Regions from separate parts of the Pseudaminobacter sp. Soil_N_29 genome, predicted to be linked through region 2. Evidence: riboswitches for the same ligand, from Rfam matches in the RefSeq annotation. Region 2 holds a riboswitch; the other holds the start of a gene.
The links. A riboswitch is a leader RNA that binds a small molecule or an ion and turns the genes downstream of it on or off. The one in region 2 is predicted to bind cobalamin.
Positions count from the first base shown of each region.

Region 1: it holds a riboswitch for cobalamin, as region 2 does, so the genes downstream of both, AC3A4H_RS05345 (TonB-dependent receptor domain-containing protein) here and AC3A4H_RS08595 (DUF1636 family protein) in region 2, are expected to answer to the same signal.

Region 1 is NZ_JBDGLC010000001.1:1,114,480-1,118,672, reverse strand. Features, by position in the region: gene AC3A4H_RS05355 (Gfo/Idh/MocA family protein) at 1-666, shown strand, start outside; gene AC3A4H_RS05350 (Fur family transcriptional regulator) at 820-1,224, shown strand; cobalamin riboswitch at 1,319-1,525, shown strand; gene AC3A4H_RS05345 (TonB-dependent receptor domain-containing protein) at 1,692-3,596, shown strand; gene AC3A4H_RS05340 (ABC transporter substrate-binding protein) at 3,742-4,193, shown strand, end outside.
Region 2 is NZ_JBDGLC010000002.1:548,285-552,477, reverse strand. Features, by position in the region: gene cobN (cobaltochelatase subunit CobN) at 1-462, opposite strand, end outside; gene cobW (cobalamin biosynthesis protein CobW) at 479-1,516, opposite strand; gene AC3A4H_RS08595 (DUF1636 family protein) at 1,513-1,947, opposite strand; cobalamin riboswitch at 1,978-2,179, opposite strand; gene AC3A4H_RS08590 (winged helix-turn-helix domain-containing protein) at 2,209-3,408, opposite strand; gene AC3A4H_RS08585 (NADH-quinone oxidoreductase subunit A) at 3,752-4,117, shown strand; gene AC3A4H_RS08580 (NuoB/complex I 20 kDa subunit family protein) at 4,108-4,193, shown strand, end outside.

The DNA.
Region 1 (4,193 bases), on a different contig from region 2:
GTCGTGCAGGCCGAATATCCGCAGGACTGGCTGACCGAGAAGGCGGAGGATCATGGGTCCAAGCAGGCGGCTTGGCGCACCGACCCCAAGCAGTCGGGCGCCGGCGGCTCCACCGGCGATATCGGCACCCATGCCTACAATCTCGCCCGTTTCGTCACCGGGCTGGAGCTGGACAGTCTTTCGGCCGACCTCGACGCCTTCGTGCCCGGCCGCCAGCTCGACGACAATGCGCATGTCATGCTGCGCTTCAAGGGCGGGGCCAAGGGCATGCTGTGGGCAAGCCAGGTCGCGCCCGGTAACGAAAATGGCCTGAAACTCAGGGTCTACGGCACCAAAGGCGGCATCGAGTGGACGCAGAGCGACCCGAACTACCTTTGGCACACGCCCTTCGGCGAGCCCAAGCGGCTGCTGACCCGTGCCGGCGCGGGCGCCGGGCCGGCCGCAGCGCGGGTCACGCGCGTGCCGGCTGGGCACCCGGAGGGCTATCTGGAAGGCTTTGCCACCATCTATGCAGAGGCTGCCAAAGCGATCCGCGCCGCGCGCCGCAACGGCAATCCGGGCAACGACGTGCTCTACCCCACGGTGGAGGACGGCGTGGAAGGCGTGGCCTTCGTCGAAGCCTGCGTGAAGTCTTCCAAGAAGAACGCGGCCTGGACCAAACTCTGACGGAATTGGCTGGGGCTGCCCTCACCATTGCCACCGCCGGGCCCCGGCAGTGGCATTTTGCCCGGCCAATCGCTATGTGAGCTCTCAAAGGTGACAAACCCGGCAATTCGGGCCAAGTTTCGGTTGCAGGGTTTAGGAAGGGCGAGCGGCATCATGGCGGCAAGGGAAAAGCTGACGAAGAACCAGCTTCGCGTGCTCGAGAAACTCGAGGCTGCGAGCGGCCCGCTCAGCGCCTACATGCTGCTCGACCAACTGCGCGAGCAGGGTTTTCGTGCGCCGCTGCAGGTCTATCGCGCGCTCGATGGCCTGATGAATGCCGGCTTCGTCCACCGGCTGGAGAGCATGAATGCCTTCGTTGCATGTTCCGAGCCGCACGACCACAGCCACCGGCTGATCGCCTTCGCCATATGTGACAAGTGCGGTCAGGTCTCGGAGTTCTCCGACGAGATCATCGGCGAGCAGCTCGACGCCTGGATCGGTTCGACCGGCTTTGCGGCGAAGAGGGCTGTGATCGAATTTCGCGGCACCTGCGCCAAATGCGCGGCGTTGGCCGCATAGGCCGGCGCGCTCGCCTCAGGTGATGCGGCCGCGCGCCACCACCGGCCGGAAGCGACGAACTCTTCTGCTGTTGACCTTCGAACCCCGCGTGGCTACCAATCGATTCGGAATTGGTTCCGCTTCGCGGCGGATGAAAAGGGAACACGGTGAGACCTTCGGGTCGAAGCCGAGACTGCCCCCGCAACTGTAACCGGCGAGCTTTCCTTCAACCAAGCCACTAAGAGCGCAGCGCGCGATTGGGAAGGCGAAGGCGAAGCGTTGACCCGGAAGTCAGGAGACCTGCCTGTTCCGGTCACCCATGCTTGAATACGGGGTGTGTTCAGGCGCGGTCGTCCGTGGCGGTGACATTTGAAAAAAGTGTTGCCGCGCGCCCGGACGATTCTGACGGACCCAGTCCCGGACATCTCCGATCGGCGGCTCTGAGCTTGCATGCTGAACTCCCGCTTGCAGGTCGAATGGAGTGCTGAATGAAGAGACTGAATTTGCGCGCAAGTGTTCTTGCGCTCGCCGCAACCGGCTGTGCGGCAATCGTGTTCCCCCAGACCGCATCGGCCGAGCAGGTCGACGATGAAACCACGCTTCTGGAACGCATCGTCGTGACGACGCCGCTGAGACGAGAAAGCTCGCTGGTGGGGTCGACATCCTCCGTCACCGTGATCGATGCCAAGGAGATCGAGCAATCTGCCGCGCCGGACCTGCCGTCGCTGTTGAGGGCCCACACCGGCGTGTCCATCGTCTCCTATGGCGGTCAGGGAGCCGCGGCCAATATCCACATGCGTGGCATGTCGGCCAGCCAGACGCTGGTTCTCATCAACGGCGTGCGGGCAAGCGCGGCCACGACCGGAACCGCCTCGATCTTCAACATTCCGCTGAGCGCCATCGAGCGCATCGAAGTGGCCAAGGGGGCGCATTCGGCGCAATATGGCGCCGACGCCATGGGCGGCGTCGTCAACATCATCACCAGGCAGGGCGGCCCCTGCGCCGATGGCCGCGACGCCTGCGCCAGCGTAACGACCGGCATCACCCACCCTTGGGGCGGCTACGTTTCCGGCTACGCTCAAGGGCGTACCTCCAACGGGATGGACTACTCGGTCGGCGGCAGTATTCTCGGCACCCGCGGCTACGACTTCACCACGCCGCTCGCCTGGGACCACGAACCGGGCGACGAAGGCTTTCTCCAGGGCTCGTTGAACCTGTCGCTGTCGAAGGATTTCGATTGGGGCAGGCTCTACGCCGATGGCCTTTTTGCATCTGGCCGCAGCCAGTATGACAGCGCCTATCCCTACGACAACGAGGTTGATGCCAGCACCTTCGCCGGAAAGCTCGGCGCGCAGATCCTGCACGGGGACGACTGGTCCTCGACCGTCGAAGCAAGCTCGGGGCTCGACTACTCGACCAATTTCCGCAAGGGCGTGGCCGGCAGCACCAAATACGACACGCAGCGCCACGGCATATTTGCCTCGACGGAGAAAGGTTTCCAGACCGGCAGCGTGGCGCATATCCTGGCCGGGGGCTTCGAGGCCTATCGCGAGCACGTCGATTCCACGATTGACTACGCCGTCACTTCGCGCACGCTCGCCGCGGTTTTCAGCCAGTATTCGCTGGAATATGAGGCGCTTCGCGTCGACAGCGGCATTCGCTACGACCACAACGAACAGTTTGGCGGCGCGACGACCTACAATGTGGGTGCGAGTTACGACGTGCTTGCCGATCTGGTGCTGCGCGCATCCTTTGCCACCGGCTTCCGGGCGCCGACCTTCAACGAGCTGTACTATCCGGGCTTTTCCAATCCGAACCTGAAGCCGGAGAAGTCGCGCTCCTATGAGGTCGGGCTGAACTGGCAGGCGGCCGCCGGCACCAGCCTGGACCTCGCCTTTTACCAGACCTGGGTGACCGACGCGATCGCCTCCTTTGCGCCGAGCTACACGCCCGAGAACGTAGCCCGCGCCCGCATCACTGGGTTCGAGGCGGCGCTGGCCCACCAGTTCAGCGAGGAATGGAGCGGCAAGACGACACTCGACATCCGCCAGCCGCTGAACCAGGACACCGGCAACTATCTTCCCTACCGCGACCTCTTCAAGGCTACCGCCGAGCTGAACTACAGCCCGACGGAAGCGCTCAACCTTTCGGCCAGGCTGCTCTATGGCGCGGCGCGCTACGCCGATGCCGCAAACACGGGGAAGCTGGCGGACTATGTGACGGTGGATTTCACGGCGCTCTATGCGCTGGATTCACAATCCCAGCTCAAGTTGTCGGTCGAGAACGTCTTCGACGAGCAATATTTGACCGCCGCGGATGGTGTTCCGCCATATTCTCAGGGATATCTCGCGCCGGGGCGTACAATCGGGTTGAGCTTCACTCGAAACTTCTGAGTTTGAAGCTGGCCCGGCACAACGGGCTCTCGTTTGAAGGCACGCGATGGGACTGGCTGAAGGGACAAGGCGGAGAGCGATGACCGCGGCGGGATACTCCATGCGTGGGGTGGGCGTAGCAATCGCTATCGCATCAGCGACCTCCGTGCCGGTCTTCGCGGCGCAGCCGCCCCACCGCGTGGTTTCGCTGAATGTCTGCACCGATCAGCTCGCCATGCTGATCGCGGGCCAGGGGCAGCTCTATTCGGTGTCCAATCTGGCGACGGATCCGACCGCATCGGTGCTGGCCGATGCGGCCGCGAGCTATGTGGTCAATCACGGCCTGGCCGAGGAAATCTTCCTGATGTCGCCGGACCTCATTGTGGCGGGCACCTATACCACCCGGACGACTGTCGATCTGTTGCGCCGGCTCGGACTGCGCGTGGAGGAGTTCGCGCCGGCGGACTCCTTCGAAGATATTCGCGCGCAAATCGCCCGCATGGGCGAGATGCTGGGGCAACAGGAAAAGGCCGCGGCGCTGGTTTCCGGTATGGATGCGGAACTGGCGCGCCTCCGCGCGCAGCCTGCATCAAACCGCTCGATCGCGCTTTACTACAC
Region 2 (4,193 bases):
CAGCGCGCGCATATTGTCCGGCCCGCCCTCGCGGAAATAGGCGAGCAGCAGGTCGAGCTTTTCGCGAGGCAGTGTCGAGCATTCGATCAGCCGCTGGTCCTCGTCGTGGCTTTCGCCGGGCAGCAGCGCGAGGCGAATGTTCTTCTCGCGGCAGATGGCGGCCAGCCGGTCGCAGCCATAGCGCCACCAGTCGTAGCCGCCAAGGATGCGCACGAGGATGATTTTTGCGTGGGCGGCCACGCTGTCGACCCAAAGGTCCACCGACATCGGGTGGCGCAGGTCGCGAAGTGCTGCCAGCCGCATGGAGGGCAGGGTGTCCGCCTCCTGCCGCCACGCCGCAGCCAGCCCGGCCAGATCGCTGTCGGTGAAAGACAGCGCCACGACATCCGCCGGCGTCTGCCGCAGGTCGACCGGCTCGATCAGGTCGTCGAGCGAGGCGGATGTCGTGGTCAGTATGTGCATGGCCGCGCGCGCCTGCTCAGTTCGCCAGAATGCGCTCGATGGCCTCGCGGTTCAGGCCCTTCAGCCCGATGACGACGAGACGCGAGCGGCGCTCCTCGGCCGGCGTCCAGGCGCGGTCATAATAGTGGTTCACGCGCGGGCCGACGGCTTGCACCAGAAGCCGCATCGGCTTGCCGGCCACATCGACAAAACCCTTCACGCGCAGCACGTTCTCCTGCTCTGCTGCCGCCGCCACGCGGTTTGCCAGTTCCTCGGGGCTGGCGATGGCCGGCAACTCCACGATGAACGAGTCAAAATCGTCGTGCTCATGGTCGAGCATGCCGTCATGCAGCGTCTTGCGGTTTTCGATGTCGTCCTCGACGGCGAGGCCGAGGCCGAGCATCACCGACGGATCGACCTTGCCATGCGCGCTCGGCACCACTTTTACCGCGCGTGACAGATGCTCGCCGATCGTCGCATGGGCGCGGGCGCTGCCGTCCGCGTCGATCAGGTCGCTCTTGGAAAGGATGATGAGGTCGGCGCAGGCCACCTGGTCCTGGAACACTTCCTCGACCGGATCGTCGTGGTCCAGCGTCTCGTCTTCCTCGCGCTGCGCCTGCAGGGCGTCCATGTCGGAGGCAACCTGACCGGCGGCGAGAGCGGCACCGTCCACCACGGCAACGACGCCGTCGACCGTCACGCGGCTCTTCACCGAAGGCCACTGGAAGGCCTGCACCAGCGGCTTGGGCAGCGCCAGGCCCGAGGTCTCGATCAGGATGTGATCCACCTTCGGCTCGCGCGACAGGATTTCATCCAGCGCCGGCACAAAATCGTCGGCCACGGTGCAGCACAGGCAGCCGTTTGCCAGCTCGACGATGTTTTCCTCCGGGCAGGCGTCGATGCCGCAGCTTTTCAGAATCTCGCCGTCCACGCCGACATCGCCGAATTCGTTGACGATCAGCGCCAGGCGCTTGCCATTGGCGTTTTCGAGGATGTTGCGGATCAGCGTGGTTTTGCCGGCGCCGAGAAAGCCGGTGACGACGGTGCAGGGAACGCGGGTCGCGGAGGCGGTCATGAAATGTCCTTCACTATGGCAAGAGGGGGAATGCGGGCGACAAGGCCGCGCTTGAGGCTGTCGGGGCGGCCGCGCCAGGGCAGTATGCCGTCTGTGGCGGTCGCGAAAAGCTTGGCGCCGGCAATCAGGTCCGGGCCGCTTTCAGGCGTCAGGTCGCCGAAGACGTAGCTCCAGCAGCCGTTGCGAAGCAGTGCGGCACTCAGCCGGCGCTTGCAGTTGCCAAGGCACTCGACCTGCTGGACACGGATGTTTTCGTTGGAAGCGGCGCGCAGCGTGGCCTGCGCCAGAAATTCGCCGGCGCGGGGGCGGGCGTCGGAGCCGGTTTCGTCCCGGCAGGAGGAACAGACGACAACGGTTATGTCGGAGCCATCCGCATCACGGACATCCTCGGCCAGCGCTGTCGAGTCAGCTTCGGTCTTCACTAGAATCATGCTCCTTGCCCAGGACACCCGCCGGGCGGTCGGATTAATGGTATGACGGCAGGTCTCCTGGCTCGCGCATCGTCGCCTCACGCCGCCTTCCCGGAAAACTCCAGTGGCTGTCGGCCTTCGGCTCTTCGCTTACAGTTGCGGGTACAGCTGCGGAATTGGGATTTGTCCCCGCACCGCATTCCCTCTTGGCCCCTCCCTTTGCGGAGAGGGGACCGTCGCGGGCGAATTTAGGCGGGGGCGGCTTGGCCTGTCAACGCGCGGTTACGACGTGAGGATGTCCGTCAGCGCCGGTGCCAGGTCGCCGGCAGGCACGACGTCGATGCGCTCCAGTTCCAGCCATTGCGCCATCAGGCGAAGCTCGTCGGCCAGGGCTTCGGCGGTGTGGGCTGGTGCGCCGGGTTCTGCATAGGCGGCCTGCACGCGCAGCACACCGGCGGGCCGGTCGGCCTTGAGGTCGATGCGCGCCGCAATGGTGTCGCCGAGCAGGAAGGGCAGGACGTAATAGCCGTATTGCCGCTTGGCGGCTGGCGTGTAGATTTCGATGCGATAGCGGAAGCCGAATAGCCGTTCGGCGCGGGAGCGTTCCCACACGACCGGGTCGAAGGGGGCCAGCAGCGCGCGGGCCTCCACCTTGCGCGGCATGCGTGCGCCCGTGTGCAGATAGGCCTGCTGGCTCCAGCTCTCCACGCGCACCGGCAGAAGCTCCCCCGATTCGACCAGCTCTTCCACGCGGCCCTTCACGTCGGCGGACGAGAGACGAAAATAGTCGCGCAGGTCACCCACCGTCGCGATGCCCAGCGCGCGGGCAGAGATGCGCAGCAGTTCGCGGTGCGCGTCGGCGGCGGTCGGCGCCGGCGCGGAAAAGACCGATGACGGCAGCACGCGCTCGGGCAGGTCGTAGAGGCGCTCGAAGCCGCGGCGCGAGGCGGTGGTGATGCGGCCGGCCCAGAACAGCCATTCGAAGGCGTGCTTTTCGTCGCTCCAACCCCACCAGCCGCCGGAACCCTTGGCGCCGTCAATGTCGGAGGCGGCGACGGGGCCTCGGGCGACGACCTCGCTATAGATGTCATCGATTAGACGCGTGTTCTGCTGCGCCCAGTTGGCCAAGCCGGTGTACATCTCTTCGTGGCGTTCCGCGCGCTGCATGCGCCAACGCAGCAGCGGATAGGTTTCCACGGGCAGGAAAGAGGCTTCGTGCGCCCAATACTCGAACAGCGAGCGCTTCTTCGAGTTGGCCGCCTTGTCGAGCAGGTCGCGCGGGTAGGGGCCTAGCCGCGAGAACAGCGGCATGTAGTGCGCGCGCACCACCACGCTCACGGAATCGATCTGCAGCAGGCCGATGCGCGAAAGCACCTTGTTGAGGTGCCTGCGGTCGATGGGGCCGGCGGGGCGGGCATCGGCGAAACCTTGCGCGGCCAGCGCTATGCGCCGCGCCAGCTTGAGCGAGATCCTTTCCTTCATGTTCGTTCGCTCCGCGGGGTCCTGTTGCGACTTCCGGTTTCGTCCGGGAATCGGATTGGCGCCTCACGCTAGCAATGTTGCAACCCGAATTGTGTCAGGAGGAAAAGTGGAGTAAAAGAGTATAGATATCAAATTCGGGTTCTGAGCCGCCAATCGCGCAAAAGCGATGGACGCAGCCGCCCTTTGGCCAAGGTTTGACTTGCTTCGCCGAAGCGCCTGCGCTAACCCTCGCCGCGTTGCAGCATGGGTTTTCGGCGCCATCTGACCTGCGCATGTGTCGCGGTCCTGAGGCTCGATTCAGTGCTATAATTTGGTCGGTTGGCCGCCAACGGAAAGTCGGAGCATGAGTGGGCTATTAAGTTCATATCTTCCCATTGTCATTTTCATCGGTGTTGCCCTGGTGATCGGTCTCGCGCTGATCGCCGCGCCGTTCATTATTGCCTACCGCAATCCGGACCCGGAGAAGCTGTCGGCATATGAGTGCGGCTTCAACTCCTTCGATGACGCACGGATGAAGTTCGACATCCGCTACTATCTGGTGGCGATCCTGTTCATCATCTTCGACCTTGAGGTGGCGTTCCTGTTCCCGTGGGCGGTGTCGTTCGGCGAGATCGGCATGCTGGGCTTCTGGTCGATGATGGTCTTCCTGGCGGTGCTCACGATCGGCTTTATCTACGAATGGAAGAAGGGAGCGCTGGAATGGGATTGAATCAGGCATCCCCCACGCTTGTCGCGGCCAAGCCCAAGGGCATTATCGATCCGAATACGGGCAAGCTGATCGGCGC